DNA from 3 places in the Lysinibacillus sp. EB106-09-02-XG168 genome. Region 1 is predicted to be linked to each of the others. Evidence: riboswitches for the same ligand, from Rfam matches in the RefSeq annotation. Region 1 holds a riboswitch; each other region holds the start of a gene.

The links. A riboswitch is a leader RNA that binds a small molecule or an ion and turns the genes downstream of it on or off. The one in region 1 is predicted to bind lysine.
Region 2: it holds a riboswitch for lysine, as region 1 does, so the genes downstream of both, AC3WSO_RS12045 (transporter substrate-binding domain-containing protein) here and AC3WSO_RS02300 (amino acid permease) in region 1, are expected to answer to the same signal.
Region 3: it holds a riboswitch for lysine, as region 1 does, so the genes downstream of both, AC3WSO_RS18340 (aspartate kinase) here and AC3WSO_RS02300 (amino acid permease) in region 1, are expected to answer to the same signal.

Annotation. Positions count from the first base shown of each region.
Region 1 is NZ_JBYTDN010000003.1:230,133-237,621, reverse strand. Features, by position in the region: gene AC3WSO_RS02325 (ABC transporter permease) at 1-583, opposite strand, end outside; gene AC3WSO_RS02320 (ABC transporter ATP-binding protein) at 576-1,499, opposite strand; gene AC3WSO_RS02315 (sensor histidine kinase) at 1,637-2,572, opposite strand; gene AC3WSO_RS02310 (response regulator transcription factor) at 2,582-3,274, opposite strand; gene AC3WSO_RS02305 (serine hydrolase domain-containing protein) at 3,336-4,262, opposite strand; gene AC3WSO_RS02300 (amino acid permease) at 4,533-5,996, opposite strand; lysine riboswitch at 6,080-6,256, opposite strand; gene AC3WSO_RS02295 (CynX/NimT family MFS transporter) at 6,430-7,489, shown strand, end outside.
Region 2 is NZ_JBYTDN010000003.1:2,276,387-2,283,875, forward strand. Features, by position in the region: gene odhB (2-oxoglutarate dehydrogenase complex dihydrolipoyllysine-residue succinyltransferase) at 1-1,155, shown strand, start outside; lysine riboswitch at 1,698-1,883, shown strand; gene AC3WSO_RS12045 (transporter substrate-binding domain-containing protein) at 2,001-2,867, shown strand; gene AC3WSO_RS12050 (amino acid ABC transporter permease) at 3,047-3,772, shown strand; gene AC3WSO_RS12055 (amino acid ABC transporter ATP-binding protein) at 3,785-4,516, shown strand; gene AC3WSO_RS12060 (DUF6501 family protein) at 5,335-5,532, shown strand; gene AC3WSO_RS12065 (toxic anion resistance protein) at 5,651-6,715, opposite strand; gene AC3WSO_RS12070 (5-bromo-4-chloroindolyl phosphate hydrolysis family protein) at 6,712-7,362, opposite strand.
Region 3 is NZ_JBYTDN010000003.1:3,585,759-3,593,247, forward strand. Features, by position in the region: gene sdhB (succinate dehydrogenase iron-sulfur subunit) at 105-884, opposite strand; gene sdhA (succinate dehydrogenase flavoprotein subunit) at 890-2,644, opposite strand; gene AC3WSO_RS18325 (succinate dehydrogenase cytochrome b558 subunit) at 2,712-3,320, opposite strand; gene AC3WSO_RS18330 (YslB family protein) at 3,593-4,027, shown strand; gene AC3WSO_RS18335 (methyl-accepting chemotaxis protein) at 4,079-5,338, opposite strand; gene AC3WSO_RS18340 (aspartate kinase) at 5,465-6,691, opposite strand; lysine riboswitch at 6,912-7,090, opposite strand.

The DNA of each region.
Region 1 (7,489 bases):
CCGAATTTGATGATACGACCGATACAATTAATATTGATGATACAATCGTTGCCGGAATAGAGTATTTTCTCATACCGAAATACAATGGTATTAAAGCGATGCATGATGCTGAAACTGCATTCATGATCAAAGCGGGAATTCGTTGGATGATGATAGATACCGATAACGTATCTGGGAGCAATTGAAAACTCTCACTAACAGCACAAAAAATTGCTGTGACAAATATAGTCGATAAAACAATTGCACTAAAGGTAAAAAGAACAACTATGGCTAGCTTTGAAGCAATTAGTTTTTTTCTATTGATTGGGTACATAAAGGCTACAGTGATCGTTTTATATTTAAATTCCCCAATAATAAACTTGGCGATTAACACACTAGCAAAAATAATAAATACTGCTCTTACAAATGAATCTATCATGCCTAATGCCGTCTGATAAGTTCTAAAATCTACATCTCCTTCTACTTTAGTGATAAATATAAGCATAAATATAACAGCTAGTATTACAAAATTTGCGAAGACAGCTCGTTTTATATATAAACCAATATGATATTTTTTCATTTCTAAACGCATTAAATTAAGCACTAGTGACACCTCCATTGATTAACTTCAAGAAATAATCCTCTAATGAGCTTGTTTTTTTGCTAATGCCCTCAATTTCAATATCATGCTCAATCAATGTTTTAGATAGCACCTTTTGCGAAGCTGTCAATTCATAAATTCGAATACAATTGTCATCCACTAGTTTGAAATTAGTAATATTTAATGTACTTTCTAAAATAAAGGCAGCCTTTTTCCCATCATTAACAATCAATTCTATATAATTTGACTGACTACGATTGACAGCGTCCATAGATACTTCCTTCATTAATCTCCCATCCTTAATAACTCCAACTGTATCTGCCAACTGTTCAATTTCACCCAAAATGTGGCTAGAAATCATAATAGTAATGCCATACTCTTTACAAAGCATCTTGAATAACTCCCGAAGCTCTTTAATGCCGACTGGATCTAGCCCATTAATCGGTTCATCTAAAATAAGTAGTTCCGGCTTCGTAATAATTGCACGTGCAATACCCAAGCGTTGTTTCATTCCAAGTGAAAAGTCTTTTACACGTTTATTTTCCGTGTTTGTTAGTTTTACTAAATCTAGAACATGCGCGATTTCTTTCTTGTCATAATAGCCCATATATTCGCAATGTAATTCTAAAGTTTCCTTTGCCGTTAAATTTTCATAAAAAATTGGGTATTCAATAATTGTCCCCATCCTTTTCAGCACTTCGTATGAGCGGTCATTTAATTTCTCACCAAAGATTTCAATATCTCCACTCGTTGGCTTCGTAAGGTTTGTCAGCATTTTCATGACTGTCGTTTTTCCGGCACCATTAGGACCTAAAAAACCGTAGATCTCTCCTTTTTTCACATGCATAGTAACAGCAGAAACGACTTCTTTCCCCTCAAACACTTTCGTAAGCTGATTTGTCTTCACAATATATGTCATGTAAATCTCTCCCTTACTTTTAACTATCCTTATTATAAAAAATGAAACTCTCTAATTTATTAATGGATTCTTACAAATTTCTTAAGCGCAGAAGAAAAGCCTGTAAAGCATTTTAAATGCTCTACAAGCACGGCTGTTCAATACATCATTCGTTTTAAAGAAATTGTAAAAATGGTCTTCTCATATGGAATACTGGAAAGCTGGATAGAGCCATCCATTAATTCTACAAGACGTTTTGTAATCGTTAAGCCAAGTCCACTCCCTTGGAAGGATTTATTTCTAGAATCCTCAAGCGTATACATTCTTTCAAAAACATTATCGATATGATATTCGTCAATCCCTTTACCACGATCCCATACATCAATATAAATATTCGTATCATCAGTTCTTACTGTGAGTCCAATGATGTTTCCTGCCGCCCCATAGGCAATCGCATTTGACAATAAATTATTCAAAACTCTATCTAATGCTTCTTCATTACCAAGTGCATATACAGATATCTCCGGTATTGTTATATCAATCTCTAATCCCAATGACATGACCATATCGTAAAATGATAAAATGTTTTTACGGCAAATTTCATTTACGTTAATTTTTGTCATTGGGTAATCTGTATCTCCAGCCTCCAATTTTGCCAAATCAAAAAATGTATGGATTATTTTTAATACTTCCAATGTTTTCGAATGAACGCCAGTGAGCAAGCGCTGCCGCTCTTCGTCACTAAGTGATGGCTGTAGCTGCAGCATTTCCGTATAACCTAGCACAACAGTTAAAGGTGTTTTAAGATCATGCGAAATATTGGCCAACATTTTTTTCATGGAATCTTCCATTTTTAGATGTGTTGCTTGCACTTTTTGGTTGTGGTCTAACAATGCATTCATCGCGATTAGTAGCTGCTGTAATTCTTGATTAGCTGTCGATACTAAAATCTTTTCGTTCGATTGTTCATCAATGATTATTTGCAGCTTTTGATGCATGTATTGAATCTCAGCATCTTGTTGTTTCTTTGCCTTCATCTGAAAAATAATAATTCCTACTAGTAATACAATAATTAGCAATAGACATATAATCATGATGAATGTTTACCCTTCAAATTTGTAGCCGATCCCCCAAAGCGTTTTAATATACTTAGGGTTGGACGGATCGTCTTCAATTTTTTCTCGTAATCTTCTTATATGTACATTAATAATATTTTCATCTCCATAGTAAGCATCTTTCCAAATCAATTGATAAATTTGCTGTTTCGTAAAAACTCGATTACGATTTGTCACGAATAACGTTAAAATAGCAAATTCCTTTGACGTGAGCTTTACATTTTGTCCATTCCTCTCAACCGAAAAATTAACAAGGTCTATCGATAAGTTGTCTATCTTTACTATGTCTGCCTTATCCTCTACTTGACTGGAGTATTTTGTAGCTCTTCTTATTGCGGCTTTGACACGTGCCGAAAATTCCAGCATCGAAAACGGCTTGGCAATATAATCATCTGCCCCTAATCCTAACCCTAATGCTTTATCAACATCACTATCCTTGGCTGACATGATGATGATTGGAAGTGATGCTTGCTCTCTTATAATTTTTAAAACTTCTAATCCATTAAGCTTCGGTATCATAATATCCAAGATTACTAAATCAAAGGGATTGTTTAAACAATTTTGTAATGCTTCTTCCCCATTTACTGCAGAGGTGACAAGGAATCCCTCCATCGTTAAATAACTCTCTACCATTTCGCGAATGGCTTCGTCATCTTCTACTAATAAAATGTGCTTTTGCACTTCCATGCACCTCTATTCTAAAATGTAAAAATTTCATTTTATTGACTCATCACCATAACGATTATCTCAAGATGTGGTCCTTTATTAATTGAAGCGGTAATAAACTAGTTTCATACAAATCACCTGTGATAGTAATAACTAGTTCTTCCTTTGGCCAAATAAAAATATATTGCCCCCCAAAGCCTAATGCAAAGAAATATTGATTATCTTCCGAAAAAGCTTTAGTTTCATTCTGTTTATTTACCCACCAATGCATCCCGTAATAACCGATTTTTTCATAAGTCATTAAATTCGGCTTTATCGAATGATTAATCCAATCCTCTGAAACTATCCTTTTCTCGTTATATACGCCTTTCTTTAAAACTAAGAGCCCCACTTTCATCATATCTTCTACCTTTAATAAAAGACCATCTGCCCCTTTACTAATTTTCTTCTTATCCTCGTACCACTGATATTCTTGAATACCTAATGGTTGAAATAAATAACGATTGGCAAATTCTTTTGTTTTCATATTCGTAACTTGCTGCAATATAGCAGATAGTATATGGGAGCAACCCGAGTTATAATTCATATTCGTACCCACTGGATGTACCATCGGACGATTTATTATAAATTTTACTATATCAGAATGAAATACCATAGGAGCAAAATAATTCCATTCTCCGAATTCTGGGAAATCTAACCCTTCCGTCATTGTTAAAAGGTGATATATTGTCATATCCATTTTACGTTTGTCGTCTTGCCGTTCGAATAGTTCAGGAAAAAAAGAATGAACAGGTGTATGAACAGATTCCAAATATTTATGATCAATTGCAATACCAAATAGAATTGAAAGAATACTCTTTGTACAAGAATTAATTTTATGAAGCTTCTGTTGTTGTTTCTTGTTTTTATAGTATCGAAATGTCGTTTTACCGTGACTATTAATCAAAAAGGTATTAATCTTTTCTTTTTTTAATCTGTTTTGTAAAAATGGATAGTCTATCATCTTTCTCCCTCCTCTGATTATTTGTCTTCACCTATTAAGCTTTTACGTGTGGTTGATTTCCGTTCCGGCCGGGCGCTTTCCTGGGGGCACCCAGCCGGAACGGAAATCACCTAATATACAGAGCGTATATTTTTAAAAACGTCATCCACAACTTTCGGCTATAAACCTTAATTTACCATTTTTTCGTTTTCGTTTCATAGATATTTTGCGAAATAGTAAAAAAGCTGCTCCATAAACCATCATTCAATGGATTATAGAGCAGCTTTAATATTAGTCTTCCAGCTTTAAATCACATTGCTCAAGCGGAAGCATTTTCGTTTTATGCTTAATTTTATAGCCAAGCCATAACAGTAGGAACAGTGGAATACCGATATACGAGACAAGAACTCCGTACCAATCTACTGAACCACCCAAAAAGGCATTGTAGTTTTGTCCAATAACAACAATCATACAAACCGTAAAAGCAAATAGCGGACCGAATGGGAATAGTTTTGCTTTATACGGCAACAATTTCGGATCTAAGCCCTGTACGTCGAACGCTCGACGGAAACGGTAATGGCTAAATGCAATTCCTAGCCAAGCAATGAAGCCTGACATCCCAGAGGCATTTAGAAGCCACATGTAGACCACACCATCACCAAAGAATGAAGCTAAAAATGCTAGAGAGCCTACAGCTAAAGTCGCCAGTAATGCGTAAATTGGAATACCTCGACGGCTTAGTTTAGTGAAAAATTTCGGTGCATGTCCATCTACTGCTAATTGCCAAAGCATACGAGAAGATGCGTACAGCCCTGAATTCCCTGCTGACAGCATTGCCGTTAGAATGATAGCATTCATCAATGATGCGGCAAAGGCAATTCCTAAATTATCGAACACCAGTGTAAACGGTGAAACAGCGATATCTTCAGATAGCAAACGTGCGTCTGTAAACGGAATCAACAGACCAATTGCACCGATCGCTAAAATATAAAATAAAAGAATTCGCCAGAAAACGGACTTAACAGCTTTCGGAATATTTTTACCAGGATCATCTGTTTCACCTGCTGTTATTCCAAGTAATTCTGTTCCTTGGAACGAGAATCCCGCAGCTAAGAAAATACCAAATGTAGCAAGGAAACCACCGTGGAATGGTCCATCACTAACAAAGAAATTCGTAAAGCCTACCGGAGCGTTTCCTCCTAAAATACCAAATATCATTAAGAAACTGATGATAATAAAAATGATTACAGTTACAACCTTTATCATGGCAAACCAATATTCACTTTCACCATAGCTTTTTACCGATAATAGATTGAACGTTAAAACAACAACAATAAATAAAACAGTCCAAAGTGCTGATGAGCTATCTGGGAACCAATATTTCATAATCAATGATACAGCAGAAATTTCTGCCGCAATTGTAATTGCCCAGTTGTACCAATAGTTCCAACCAAGTGCAAAGCCTAGAGCTGGATCCACAAATTTTGTAGCATACGTACTAAATGAGCCCGATGATGGCATATAGGCTGCCATTTCGCCTAAGCTTGTCATTAAAAAATAAACCATGATACCGATTAATGCATAAGCAAGAAGCGCACCGCCAGGGCCTGCCTGTGCAATGGCACCACCACTAGCTAAAAACAATCCTGTACCGATTGTACCGCCTAATGAAATCATTGTAATGTGACGGCTTTTTAATTCTTTTTTCAACTTTGGCGCTTTATGGCCGAGCTGATTGACTTTAATTTCACTCACAATTTAACTTCCTTCCTTTTAAGAGGCGAAAAAAATGCCATCACATGAACGGCAGTGATGGCTAAGTAAATCCTCTGTTCTTTCAAAATGATAGCTCAACACGTTATCCAAACGTGACAGTTCTGTTCCTTTCGGAGACAGCCCCAGCATGAGGTTTTCAAGTCCCCTCACACTTCGGCAGTATTTCCTTTCAACTAATATCTTAAATGCTTGTCATTTCCATTAGCATACTCTTAAATACCGCGACCTCTACCTCAATATAAACATGAGGCATATTATTAAATTTATGATGAATATTATTCTAACATATGACTTATGGCATTTCAATAACTCGAATAACATTCTATATTTTGCGAATTTTCAACTATTTTTATTGTTGTGATAAAGTGGTATAGTGGTTCAATCATAATTGTTCTAACAGGGGGGGATTTATTTGACTACTCATGAACATACCGATACTTATCCTAGCAGGAAAATTAACTGGAAAGGTACAACCTTATTACTAGTGATCGGCGTAATTTGTATTGCCTCGACATTACGGATGCCGCTAACAGTTGTTGGACCTATTATTTCCTTTATCCGAGAAGACCTCGGCATATCCTATGCATTAGCGGGCTTTCTAACAACAATCCCATTGCTAGCATTTGCAATTATCTCACCTTTTGTACCAATTGTCGCACGTAAAATCGGGCTAGAACTAACATTATTTTTATCGACTATTCTTTTGGCATTAGGGATTGTACTACGCTCCCTCGGCACAACTAGTTTGCTCGTATTTGGCACTGCGCTAATTGGTATAGCCATTTCATTTGGTAACGTACTTATTCCAGGATTACTTAAATTGAAGTTTCCTTATCACGTAGGTTTGCTTATGGCATTTTTCACTATGTCGATGAATTTGACAGCTGGGCTCGGCGCTGGCATTAGCTATCCTGTTGCCCATTCATCCATTGGCTGGCAAGGTGCACTTGCAGTCGCACTTGTTCTTGTAGCGTTAACCATTTTAATTTGGATTCCACAGTTGAAATTTAATAAGCCTGAGCCTAATGTTAAATCTACGAAAGAGCGTACACCTTTATGGAAATCACCTGTTACTTGGGCAGTAGCGGGAGCTATGGGATTTCAGTCGTTATTATTCTATACAACTGCTGCTTGGATTCCTGAAATATATATAGCACAAGGATTAGCTGCAGATCGTGCAGGATGGATGTTTTCCATCATGCAATTTTCACAAGTCCCAATGGCCTTAGCTGTGCCTATTATCGCTAGTAAAATGATATCTCAGCGACCTCTCGTATTCATGTTTACGGCATTTTACTTAATTGGCTTTATCGGACTAGTAATGGAATGGACCAACCTCGCTATACTTTGGATGGTGCTACTAGGCTTAGCCGGAGGAGCTTCATTCTCATTAGCAATGATGTTCTTTACATTACGTACCCGTACAGCTTTTGAGGCAGCTGATTTATCAGGTTTTGCACAATCATTAGGGT
Region 2 (7,489 bases), 2.0 Mb from region 1:
CGCGTTGAAAAGGGTGAATTCATCGTTGAACTTGAAACAGATAAAGTAAACGCTGAAATCATTTCTGAAGAAGCAGGAGTTTTAACTCAAATTTTAGCTGAAGAAGGAGATACTGTACTTGTAGGTCAAGTAATCGCAGTTGTAGAAGCTGGCGAAGGTGCAGCACCTGCTCCAGCAGCTCCAGTTGAAGCAGCTCCAGCTCCAGCAGCACCACAAGCAGCACCTGCTCCAGTTGCAGCAGCTCCAGTTGTAGTAGAAACTTCTGGTGAGCGTGTAATCGCGTCTCCAGCAGCACGTAAACTTGCTCGTGAAAAAGGTATTGACCTTGCTGCTGTATCTCCAGTAGATCCGCAAGGCCGTGTACGTGTACAAGACGTTGCAGCTCATGGTACAGCTCCAGTAGCAGCGCCACAAGCAGCTCCAGCAGCACCTAAAGCAGTAGCAGCTGTTGATGATTCACGTGTGACAATTGAAAAAATGAGCCGTCGTCGCCAAACAATTGCAAAACGCTTACTTGAAGTAAAACAATCTACAGCAATGTTAACAACATTCAACGAAGTAGATATGACAAACGTTATGGCTTTACGTTCTCGTAAAAAAGACCAATTCTTCGAGTCAACTGGCTCTAAACTTGGTTTCATGTCATTCTTCACAAAAGCTGTAGTTGCAGCACTTAAAAAATACCCATATGTGAATGCACAAATCGTTGGTGATGAAATTCACTTAAACAACTTCTTCGATATCGGTGTAGCCGTATCAACAGAAGAAGGCTTAGTAGTACCAGTTGTACGTGACGCTGACCGCAAAAACTTTGCAGAAATTGAAGATTCAATTGCAGACTTAGCGAAAAAAGCACGCGACAAAAAATTAGGTTTAGCTGATCTTCAAGGTGGCTCATTCACAATTACAAATGGTGGGGTATTCGGTTCATTAATGTCTACACCTATCATGAATGGTACACAAGCTGGTATCCTTGGTATGCATACTATCAAAAAACGTCCAGTTGAAGTGAATGGTGAAGTAGAAATTCGCCCAATGATGTACTTAGCACTTTCTTATGACCACCGTATTATCGATGGTAAAGATTCTGTAGGCTTCCTTAAAACTGTTAAAGAACTACTTGAAAACCCAGAAGATTTATTATTAAATTCTTAATTCCTGAGTTTCTAAAACCTTGCGAACATTGTTTCGCAAGGTTTTTTTCTTTTGTGGATTATTTGAGGAAGTGAAGGTTAAAGTAATCAGAGTGACGGAAAGAAGGGCTGAAACGACGGATAAAAAGGGTGAAGTGACGGAAAGGAAGTCAAGCGACGGATAAAGCAGCTGAAACGACGGATAAAAGAGCCGAAGTGGTGGAAAGGAAGTCAAGCAACGGATAGAAGGTCCGAAATGATGGAAAGAAGAGCCCAAACGACGTATAAAAAAGCCAAACCGACGGATCGCTTACCCCAACTTTTGCGAAAGCTTCCCTATAATAATGTATATAGTACAAAACTATTATTTGTACAGAACTACAATTTCTCTAAAATATTAAAAAAGAAGTTATGTATTAATTATTTGCGGATTTTCTTTAAAAAGGATAAAAAACCCTAATATTGTAATTAGTCAGAAAAGTAATGAAATTATCTTGACGAATAAGTTAGTTTTATAGTAGTATCTTAATAATCAATTAAATATTCAAACCTCACGTTTTTTCATTGTGAGGTAGAGGCGCGGTATTTATTAGTTCATTGTTGAGTACAAGCAAGCGAAGACGCAATGAAGAAGGAACTATCGCCGAAGTGTAAAAGGAGCTCGTACTTTTATGCTGGGCCTGCAGTGAATAAGTGCAGGACTGTCCTAGTAGATTTTTTCCAGGTTTACTAGGTTGTGCTATCTCGGAATGATGGAATTATAGTGAGGATTTGGGCAACTGTTGAAAAAGTAAGACCTAAGTTCAGAGCTTAGGCTTTTTTAGTACAGTTGTCTTATTTTTTTTACAGAAAAAGGGGGAGTTTTACATGAAAAGAAATTGGTTAGTAGTAATGTTGACCGTAGTGACTGCAATTTTGTTAGCTGCATGTGGTACTAGTGACAAGAAGGAGCCGTCGTCATCTAGTAATGAGGGGGGCAATACGAATAACGAGGAAGCTGGTGGCGAATTCCGTATCGGGATGGAAGCTAGTTATGCTCCGTTTAACTGGACGCAGCAAGGTGATGCAAATGGCGCAGTAAAAATTGCTGATAATGCAGAATATGCAGGCGGTTATGATGTACAAATGGCGAAAAAAATAGCTGAAGGCTTAGGAAAAGAATTGGTTATCGTAAAATTGGAATGGGATGGATTAGTACCAGCTCTACAATCAAATAAAATCGATGCTATCATTGCAGGTATGTCACCTACTGAAGAACGTAAACAAACGATCGACTTCACAGAAAACTACTATACGTCTGATTTTGTAATGGTAATTAAAAAAGGTAGTAAATATGAAAAAGTAACATCTATCCAAGATTTCTCTGGTGCTAAAATCACCTCACAGTTAAATACATCTAACTACACTGTTATTGATCAAATCAAAGATGTAAAAAAACAGACAGCTATGGATAGCTTCCCAGCAATGCGAGTAGCATTAGAAGCTGGAAAAATTGATGGTTATGTAGCAGAACGTCCAGAAGGTATTTCCGCTGCTGCTGCAAACGATAAATTAGCATATGTAAAATTTGAAGAGGGCTTCGATACAGACATTTCAAATACATCGATCGCAGTTGGTTTACGTAAAGGTGATGCAAACCTTGAGAAGATAAATGAAATCTTAAAAGGTATTTCTGAAGATGATCGTCAAAAAATTATGGAAGAAGCCATTCACCAACAACCAGCAGCACAATAATATGATTGCGCGGGCTAGCTACTAGTCCGTGCAATATCAATATAATAGAAACTTTCTAAATAATAATAATGTCTAAGCTACTTGTTTCATATGATAAAAGAAACAGGGTCCCACTGAAAATGGTAGATAGCTAAGACGATTGAACGAAAAAGCAACACGACGTTGTTAGGGGGAACATCATGAGTCTTGAATGGATTATTTCTATTGTTGAGAACAACTGGCAAATGTTTTTACGAGGTGCGTATTATACATTACTTATTTCGATTATTAGTACAATTATTGGTGCACTTATCGGATTTTTCATTGGAATTATGCATACCATCAAAGTTCGTAAAAAGGGAGTAAAATTTTATAGCTTGAAATTCATTAATTTTATACTAACTTGCTATGTCGAATTCTTCCGTGGTACACCAATGATTGTACAAGCAATGGTTGTATTTTTCGGCTTAGATATAGCATTTGGTATTAATATGCACTTTATTACGGCAGGTATTTTAGTTGTTTCATTAAATACAGGCGCTTATATGGCAGAAATCGTACGAGGTGGAATTGTTTCCATTGATCAAGGGCAGTACGAGGCTGCATCGGCTATTGGTATGAATCATGTTCAAATCATGCTACATGTTGTATTACCACAAGTTGCCCGAAATATTTTGCCTGCTACAGGTAACCAATTAATTATGAATATTAAAGATACAGCAGTTTTAAACGTTATTGGAGTTACGGAATTATTTTTCCAAACAAAGTCGATTGCAGGTAATAACTTCCGCTACTTCGAATCTTTCTTCGTAGCATGTGTCCTTTATTTCATCATGACATTCACAGCATCAAGAATTTTACTGTATATAGAAAAACGGCTGGATGGACCAGATGCCTACCAAAAAGAACAGAAAGAAGCAGTATAGGGGGGCTAATAAATGACAGTTATTAAAATAGAGCATTTAAGTAAATCATTTGGGCGTAACGAAGTGTTAAAGGATGTAAATTTCCAAGTAGAAAAGGGCGAGGTTGTCTGCTTAATCGGCTCTTCAGGTTCTGGCAAATCAACATTACTACGCTGCATTAATTTACTGGAAACACCAAGTGGCGGTCAAATTATATACAAAGGTGAAAATATTTTAGATGAAAAGCATAATATCCAAGAATACCGTACACATTTAGGTATGGTATTCCAGCAATTTAACTTATTCAATAATCATAATGTCTTAAAAAATTGCACAGTTGGTCAAATGAAAGTATTAAAGCGTTCGAAGGCAGAAGCCGATGAAGTTGCCCAAAAATATTTGCAAATTGTTGGTATGGATCAATATGTCAATGCGAAGCCACGACAGCTATCTGGTGGTCAAAAACAGCGTGTAGCGATTGCACGAGCATTGTCAATGAGTCCAGAAGTAATGCTGTTTGATGAACCGACGTCAGCCCTTGACCCAGAAATGGTGGGTGAAGTCTTAAAGGTAATGCGGCAGCTAGCGGATTCCGGCAATACGATGTTAATCGTTACACATGAAATGGAATTTGCCAAAGAAGTAGCGGATCGCGTTGTCTTTATGGATAAAGGTGTTATTGTAGAGGAAGGGCCTCCAACACAGGTTTTAGTAAACCCTCAGCATGAACGGACAAAGGCGTTTTTAAAACGGACATTAAGATAAAAAAGTTTACGCGTTTGGTAATGAATAACTAAAAAAAGTGAGTCCAAACGAATTTTATTAATAGTCAATATATAATTTGTAACAATGTATTTTATTTGTGATTTAGATATAATCAGGGCTACTTCAATCTAGGAACTTTCTTCCACTGATAGCGTCAATTTATGCAGTTATGGAGGTAGTATTTTGAAAAAATTATGTATTCTATTTACCGTAATTAGTGTTCTATTACTTGGATGTTAGCAAGAAAAAAGCTATAACGTATGGGATTCATCAACACAAAGTCAAGAAATTATTGATTCAGCGATAGAAAGGCTTACTTTTTGAGCTGCAGTCCGTCTAATTCTTATAATAATTGAATGACAAAAAATGTACACTACTAAAATTGAATTTAGTAATGTACATTTTTAATTTGTTTACCGAGTTATTTTCTAGAATTCCATTCTGCGTATAAAATAAAGCAAATTGCAAATGCAACGGCCAGGATAAAAAACCATTGCGGTACACCACCAAAGCTCATGTTAACACCTCGAAGTAAATTTTTTTATTAGTAATCTCCATTCATTCAGACCCCCATCTTTGCATGTATTGGGATGAGAGCTACAGTGAAATATCTACTGAATTAAGACATGTCCTCAGACGAATTGTTTATCTGTGCGACAGCACCTATTACGCCAATGAGAAATTAATATGGTTAAAAAAATGGATAGTTACGGAGAAAATATGGTCATCTATGGTTTTTTTCTCCACAAGCGTACAAAAATATTATAAAATAAGCTGTATACATTAGCTTCGTGCTAGTAAAGAGAGGTAGAGAGATTATGTTACATTTAAAATGGAAAGATGCTCCAACGGTACGTACAGTTACTTGTAAGCATACAAATGCATCAAAATATTTAGTTTCAAACGTATTAACAGTAGGGCAACAATATGATGTAAAAAATGAAACAGAAGAGTTCGTTTTTATTATCGATAACACTGGTAATATTGGTGGCTACTATAAAGATTATTTTGAATAAGCAAATCAATTTCGCCTTGGCGTAATTGAGTCCGAGTTTTCATTCAATCGGTTTGAATGAAAACCAAAAGGTGGTTCAGATGATTTCTGAGCCACCCTTTTTTGTTGATTAAACTTAATTATCCCTGCTTAAAGGTTTTTAATTCAGCAACTTCTTGTAGATGCTCTTTTTCCTGCTCTGTAGCTGTATGAAGGGCGAATACATCTTGGATAGCTGACTTCAGCTCAAGCTGTGTTTCTTTGAATTTTGATACTTGCTGTGCAAAGGAAGGGCTCGTAAAACGATCATTTGCACGAGATAATTTTTCCTCTAGCTGCGCGTAGCGATGATCCATATGCATAGACAACATGATAGCTAACTGATTTTTCCAAAGTGGAATAAGTGTAACGATTGAAAATTCTATTTTTTCCGCTAGTGTTTGATTGGACTGTTGGATCATGCGTATTTGTGGCGCAGTTTGTAAGGCAACTTGCTGAGAAACTTGTAAGTCATAAATACGTTGATCTAGACGTTCGATTTGAGCGGCAAAATCATTAAGCTGTTGGACAGCTAGTGGCTGTTTTGATGCCTGTACACTTGTCACTTTTTCTGGAAGTTCTACTTCAATGGCTTGCTGCTTCTTCATTTGTCCAGCTGCTATAGCAGTCGCTAACTCTTCAAAGTATCCTCTATTATGAGCATACAGTTCTTCTAGCATTTCTACATCTTTAATCATTTGAAGCTGTGCACGTTCAAGCTGAACACCAATTCGCTCTACTTGGATACTAGTACGTTCAAACTCCGTTAATGTTTGCTTAATAGTAGGCTCAACTTTACCAAACATTTTTTTTAAAAAGGACTGTTTTTTTGGTTCTAATGCGTTAGGGTCCACTCGGTCTAATGTATGCATTAACGAGTCTAGCATTTGGCCAATTTTTGTGACGTCTTTTTGTTTTACTTGTGCAAGCATTCGATCAGCAAATTGTGAAAGTGATCGTTGCGAATCTTGCCCTAAGGACAGGACTGATTCGAAGTTTGTCAGGTCAAGCTGACTAGCATATAAAAGTGCACGACTTTGTGCAAGAGGCGATAGCGTTTCATACGTCGCCATCGTCTCATTATTTGTAGTCTCTAAATAAGATTGCACAAGAGGGGAAATACCTTGTATTGTATTTAGTTGAAATGCGTGTTCATTTGCCGTCACTTATCATCGCCTCGCCACTCCAATTGTTCTTTTCGTCGTACATTGGAACGATTCGCAAATTCGATTTCCATTTGAAGATGGTCGATGTCGTTGGAAAGCGCATCCTTTAAATCAATTTGAATCGTATCATTTAAATCTGTTAGTGTTTCTCTTGTTTTAGATAATGTAATTTGGATTTCCTTATCTTTCACAGGCTGCCTTGATAACATCGTATATTTATCCGTTAATTCAACAGCGGATGGGAGATGTGCATAAAAAAACTGTTCAACATTATAAAATTTTCGTGGATCTGTTTTGACAATTTTCACGATATTTTTTGAAATACGTGTCATTTCAAGTAATTGCTTAAATGCAGAAATAGAACGTACACGTAAGTAGTTTTGACTTAATGTTTGTATGTTTTTATTGGCTGCTTTAAGTTGAGTTTCAATATGTTTGTATTCTTCTTTTGTTATACCGGCTAATTGCATGAAGTTCTTTTTCTGTCTATGTTTCAACAGCGTCGTACTTGACGCGTATGTTCCAGCGAACAATAAACTACCAAGTAAGTATCCTGGTGTTGCCGCAAATGCTGCGATAGAAACAGTTGTGAGAGAAAATAAGAGGCTAGCGGTATGTCTAGAGAAAAACTGTCCGACACTGAGCATGTTTCTTCCTCCTAGCATTTAAATATGTCTATCTTCTTATACGAAATAATCGACATAAAGTTTCAATGAAAAATAAAGCTTACATAAATTTTACTGCTATTTATAAAGTTTCTCAATAATATTACTT
Region 3 (7,489 bases), 3.4 Mb from region 1:
CATTTACAAGTAGTTAATCTATAAATTTATTTGATATTTTCCATAGAAAAAAAACTCCCTTACACATTATGTGTAAAGGAGTTTGGGAGTAAAAGCTTGTACTATTAGTCAACGTAGTGGTCAGAACCGAAGAAGTTACGGAACATTTGCACTGTAGTTGCACGGTTTAATGATGCGATAGATGTTGTTAAAGGAATACCTTTTGGACAAGCAGCTACACAGTTTTGTGAGTTACCGCAGTTTGCAAGGCCTCCATCACCCATGATCGCATTTAAACGCTCGTCTTTAATCATTGCACCAGTTGGATGAGTATTGAAAAGACGTACTTGTGATAATGGTGCAGGTCCGATGAATGAAGCTTTTTCAGACACGTTTGGACATGCTTCCATACATACACCACAAGTCATACATTTAGATAATTCATAAGCCCATTGACGTTTACCTTCTGGCATACGTGGACCTTCCCCTAAATCATAAGTACCATCGATTGGAACCCATGCTTTAACTTTTTTAAGTGCATTGAACATACGTTCACGGTCAACTTGTAAGTCACGAATAACTGGGAAAGTTTTCATAGGCTCAAGTTTAATTGGCTCAGTCAATTGGTCAACAAGTGTTGAACAAGATTGACGTGGGCGTCCATTAATAACCATTGAACATGCACCACAAACTTCTTCAAGACAGTTCATATCCCATGCAACTGGTGTTGTTTTTTCACCATTTGACATAACCGGATTCTTTTGAATTTCCATTAATACAGAAATAACGTTCATACCATGACGGTAAGGAATTTCGAATTTCTGCCAGTAGCCATTGCCACCTTGTGTATCTTGACGTAAAATTTCAACTTTGACCATTCTTCCAGTATTAGCTGCGATATTCATAATTCTTAGTCTCCTTTCGCAGAGTAATCACGTTTACGTGGTGGAATTAATGAAACGTCGACTTCTTGGTACGTGATAATTGGATCACCAGTAGTTGGGTCAAATTTCGCCATTGTAGTTTTTAAGAACTGCTCATCATCACGGTTCGGGAAATCTGGTTTATAGTGTGCACCACGAGATTCGTTACGTAATAATGCACCTTTTGTCATTACTTTCGCTAAGTAAATCATATTTTTCAACTGACGCGTAAAGTGAGCACCTTGGTTACTCCACTTTTGTGTATCGTTGATGTTAATGTTTTCCCAACGTTTTTGGAATTCATTAAGTTTTTTCAAAGTATCTTCAAGTTGGTCATTGTAACGTACTACTGTCATAGTAGCTGTCATCATTTCACCAAGCTCTTTATGAAGCAAGTAAGCGTTTTCTGTGCCGTCCATTTTCATGATAGCATCCCACTTAGCTTGTTCTTCTTTAACGCGAGCATCGAAAATCTCTTGTGGAAGATCTTCAGCATGCTTTTTAAGATGTTTAACATAATCTACTGCGTTTGGACCTGCAACCATACCACCATAGATAGCAGATAATAATGAGTTTGCACCAAGACGGTTTGCACCATGCTGAGAGTAATCACATTCACCTGCAGCAAATAAACCAGGAATTTCAGTCATTTGGTTGTAGTCAACCCATAATCCACCCATTGAATAGTGAACTGCTGGGAAAATTTTCATTGGTAATTTACGTGGATCATCCCCTACGAATTTTTCGTAGATTTCAATAATACCACCAAGTTTTACATCTAACTCATGTGGATCTTTATGAGAAAGATCTAGGTATACCATGTTTTCACCGTTGATACCAAGTTTTTGGTTTACACAAACGTCGAAAATTTCACGTGTTGCAATATCACGTGGTACTAAATTACCATATGCAGGATATTTCTCTTCTAAGAAGTACCAAGGCTTACCGTCTTTATAAGTCCAAATACGGCCACCTTCACCACGAGCTGATTCTGACATTAGACGGTTTTTGTCATCTCCAGGAATAGCTGTTGGGTGAATTTGAATGAACTCACCATTCGCGTAAGTAGCACCTTGTTGATAAACGATAGAAGCAGCAGAACCTGTATTAATTACAGAGTTTGTTGTTTTACCGAAGATAATACCAGGGCCACCAGTCGCCATAATAACAGCGTCTGCACGGAATGATTTAATTTCTTCTGTACGCATATCTTGCGCTACGATACCACGACAAACGCCGTCAGGATCGACGATTGCACCAAGGAATTCCCAGTGCTCATATTTGTTAACTAAACCAGCTACTTCGTGAGAACGAACTTGCTCGTCTAGTGCGTATAGTAATTGTTGACCAGTCGTTGCACCAGAGAATGCTGTACGGTGGTGTAATGTACCACCAAAACGACGGAAATCAAGAAGACCTTCTGGTGTACGGTTGAACATAACACCCATACGGTCCATTAAATGAATAATACCAGGGGCTGCATCACACATACCCTTAACTGGTGGTTGGTTCGCTAAGAAGTCCCCACCATATACTGTATCATCAAAGTGGATCCAAGGAGAATCCCCTTCACCTTTTGTATTTACCGCACCATTAATTCCGCCCTGCGCACATACGGAGTGTGAGCGTTTTACAGGAACTAATGAGAATAAATCAACTTCAGTACCAACTTCAGCTGCTTTAATCGTTGCCATCAGACCAGCTAGACCGCCGCCAACAACAATTATTTTGCTTTTCGCCATGATTATTTCTCACTCCTCTTAAAAAATTGCAATGATTGCCATGTGCTCTATAGTAGCTTCTATTACATTAAGCGAAAGCTAAAATAGCAGCCACACCAACTACACTTAGAATTACGAAAATAATGTTTGTTACATAAGTAGCAATCTTTTGAGACTGAGGAGATTGTGTAATACCCCAGCTTACTAGGAATGCCCATAAACCGTTAGATAAGTGGAAAGTTGCTGATATAATACCAACAATGTAGAATCCAAGCATAAATGGATTAGAAACGATATTTGCCATCATGTCGTAATCAACTTCAGTACCAAATGCTTTTTGAATACGAGTTTGGAAAATATGCCATGCAATGAAAATCACTAAGAATACACCAGTGAAACGTTGTAATGAGTACATCCAGTTACGGTATGTGCTGAAACGTCCTGTATTCGGTGTAGCAGTGAATGCAATGAAAACACCATAAAATGCGTGGAACATTAATGGAATATAGATGACAATCCATTCAACTAGGATAAGGAATGGAATCTTTTCCATATTTGCGGTAGCTGCGTTGTAACTTTCTGCTCCGCCTGTTGCTGTAAAGTTAATTAACAGGTGCATCGTTAAAAACAGACCTACTGGAATGATACCAAGTAGAGAATGTAAGCGACGCCATAAAAACTCTCGATCTTTCGACAAGACTGTTACCCCCCTTAGTACTTAAAATATCACAACAAAAGAAGTCATCATTTTGTAACTGATACTTCATTGACTGTGTATTTCATCATGGTACAATATTATGACATGTTTATTGTACTCTCAAGAGCTACGAGCGTCAAGGCAACTAAGAGTTTTTCGTATTCCTTATTAAAGAAACAATCTAGTACATGATGCGTCGTTTTTTCTCGAAAAATCTATCTTTACTTTATCAGTGTCAAATTATAAGAAAATTCTAAGAAAGAAGGATTTAAATGTTAAACACTTCATCACCTACAATCTCAGCTTTTGGCTATGAGATAATTCGCGATTATATTTTATCTTCCATTCTCGGTAAACATGAAGGTGATGTTCTTTACTGGGCAGGAAAAGACCTAGCACGGAAGTTCCCATGTAATAGTCAAGATGAACTTATCGCATTTTTCGCAGATGCCTGCTGGGGTAATTTAGAACTTGTCAAGGAATCGAAGGATGGACGTACTTTCCAGTTGACAAATGATCCTGAACTGTTACAAATCGGTCTTCGTAGCTTTAGACTCGAAGCAGGATTTATAGCTGAACAAATCCAGCAAGCAAAAGGTTATTTAACTGAATGCTATGATGAAAAATGTGAAAAGCAACAGAACGTTACATTTACAGTTAAATGGGACGTTAAGGAACGAATCATGAATACCGTTCCTTCAGAATAAAACGAAAAGGATTGTCATTCCAAATTTATGGATGACAATCCTTTTTAATATTTATAGTTGGGCATGTCTTTCTTTTAAAAGTACATCTATTAACGAAATAAACGCTTCTAAAATATTTAGTGAGAATTGAATCATTTCCTCTAAGTTTTTGATTGACAGTTCATTCACTAATTTTTGTGCAGCCATATGTACTAATTCATGAGGTTGTTCTATATGAAGATATTCTGGTAAATTCCGATATTCCTCAAAATGGCCATAATACCATTCCCCAAACTTACATTCATGATGCGTTTTTATAATTTCTTTATGGCCAGCCTTTTGTATAGCATTTCGTAAAAAGCTTGCATGATCCATTAACCTTGCAGCCAATTGGCTAACTACCGTTTGCTCTTTAGGCTTACGGATTGTAGGGGCGATAGCTTTTAACATTTCAGATACTTGATTTTGTATTATATCCGAGAAGTCACTAGTATGAGATAATTCCTTCGTTGTTTCCGCTAAACGTCCTACAGCTATTACATTTTCTTCTGATGCGATTGTTATTTGATCAATGCCATGTGCTGCTTCTTTAATATTTTTACTCGTTACAGTCAAATTAGTAATATTGTTCTTCATGATACTTAAAAAGTCCGTTAAATAATGTTCAACTTCTTTAATATTTGTTATTGTATTATGTAGTTTCTTATCAATGACTGATCGAATCTTCGTCATTTCTTGCAATGAACCTTTCGAGCTGTTAGCTAACTTCCCTACCTCCATCGCAACAACATTAAATCCTTTTCCATGCTCACCAGCACGTGCAGCTTCAATAGAGGCATTTAAGGATAGTAGTTGTGTTTGATCAGCAATCCCAGTTACACCTTTACCGATATCATCCATTTTAGTAATTTCATTATACAACTGCTCTGTTGAATGAGCTCCTTTAGACAACAACTCCTGAACCAGTTCACCTTTTATAATGGACGATTCCATTTCCTCTACAAGGAGTAATGAATGCTGCTTGATTTCTTGAATGTTTGCATTAACATTTTGCTCAACTGCAAGTATCTCTTCTGTATTTGACGACATTTCTTCACTCATTGCTGAAATATCCCCTACACTTGTTGAGACATTTTGAACCTTTAGAGCCGTTTGAAAATTAATTAACTCCATATGCGCCAGTACAAAGTCTAAAATCGCATTTTTCACATCAATACTGTCCTGCTCAAGTTCTAATTCCAGAATTCGCTTTTTTAATATTTGTATTTCTAAATCGTTGTGTTGCTCAACGCTTTCATCCACTGGCTTTTGAAATAAACCGAATAACTCCATATTAACTCCCACCTTCCCTTTTGGAAAAACATGTCACATTTTATTATATAACAATGAAATTGGATAAAGTATGAAATTAATGTAAACAAAAAGAGATGTGCCATTTAATGACACATCCCTTTCATTTTATATGTAAAGCGCTTGTTCTAAATTAAATTCGTCATGTAAAGCATTTGCTGCGCGAACCATTTCGTCCTGAGGAACAACGACGGATACTTTTATTTCAGAAGTACTTACCATTTTTACAAGGATATCTTCACGACGTAAACGATCAAACATACGGGCTGCCACCCCCGGATTAGATGCCATTCCTGAGCCAATAATAGAGACTTTCGCTAAACCGATTTCAAAATCAGCAAAACTAAACCCTAGTGATACTTTACTATCTTCTAGGACACGTAATGCATCCGCGAACTCCTCTTTTAAAATAGTAAATGATACAGTCGGCTTTAAGCCATCAATTATTGCTTGTACGATTATATCAACGTTTATGCGATTTTCTGCAAGTATTGTGAACATATCTGCTAACGAAGCATTAGAATAAGCATCATACCCTACCGTTAGGCGAATAACGTCTGACTCATAGGCAACACCACGTACAATTAAATTTTTCTCCATTTTAACTTCCTCCTTCAATAAAGTACCTTCTGTATCTTTTTCGTTTGACCGAATGGTAACTGGGATTTGATACTTCTTTGCTATTTCTACAGCGCGTGGGTGTAAAATTTGTGATCCTAAGTTTGATAGCTCTAGCATTTCATCATAGGAAATTTCTTTTAACTTTTGTGCCCTAGCAATCTGACTTGGATCAGCTGTATAGACACCATCCACATTCGTATAAATATCTACGCACTTCGCCTCTAATGCTGCAGCAATAGCTAAAGCCTTCGTCTCCGCACCACCTTTACCAAGCGTCGTAATATTCCGTGAGTTATTGATCCCCTGTTCCCCTGCAACGACGACGATTTTCCCCTGAGTAAACTGTTCTTCTATTCGACTAGCTTCTATCTCATTAATTCGTGCATTGCCATACACCGCATCGGTTTGAATACCTGCCTGCCAGCCTGTTAATGACACTGCATCGTAACCTTCTTCCTGCAAAGCAATTGCCACTAATGCACTTGATAGTTGTGAGCTTGTTGACAATAGTGTGTCTAGTTCACGTTTAGACGCCTTGTCTAATAGATTACAAGCCATTTTTGCTAATTCTTTAGACGTCCCTCTCATTGCTGTAGTGACAACGACAATATCAAAACCACTTTCCTTTTCTGCAATCACCTTTTTTGCAACATCTTGTATGTGTTCAGTTGATGCTAATGCAGCACTACCAAATTTCATCACAATTCTCTCCATCCTTTTCATTCTCCTTCGTATTTAATCATTTCGCTGATAATAAAGTAGCTATATAATTTTGCAGCTTTTCACAAAAAAACATCGCAAAAGCAAATAACACCCTTCAACTCTTAGGTAAGAGTAACAGCCTTGAAAAAATGTTGTTTCGAGAAATCTAAAAAGGCAGCTCTCACATAACGTGAAAGCTGCCTATAACATGTACAATAAAAGTAACTTGCGCATGTGTGATAGCTCTCCGAAACGTTTAGAATCGACAGTCTTACATCTCTTAAATGTAAAACCAGCACAGCATCGGAAACAACGATGCTCCACTTCGGCAAGTTCCCCTTTCATACACTTTCACTGGACTTGTTCGTCCTCGTATGTACTACTCTTGAACCTTGCACCTCTATCATCACTAAATAGTGATTGTATTTAATTGAATCTTAGTGAAGGAATTTCCAATTTAATAAGTAGAAACTACTTATTAACTAAGATGCTGTGTATGAAATCGCTATATTGAATAGCTATGTTATATACAAACCTTAGCATACGTCTAATCCTTTGACAATTTCTCTTGTTTAAAATCAATTTCGCCTTGGCGTAATTGCCGCTGTCGCTTTGCTTTCGCGCAGATAAATAATACGTCCGAAATCGACTTTGTGCTTAGGTCTTCAGATGTTTTTTTGTGCGAAAGCGAAGCAATAGCAACAACACGAGGGCCGACACGAAGTCGGTCATTTCGGTAATACCACAAGAAATGGTATTTTTACCGATGCAAGTCAGTTAGCCGTTATCGTATGGATACGATGGTTTTAG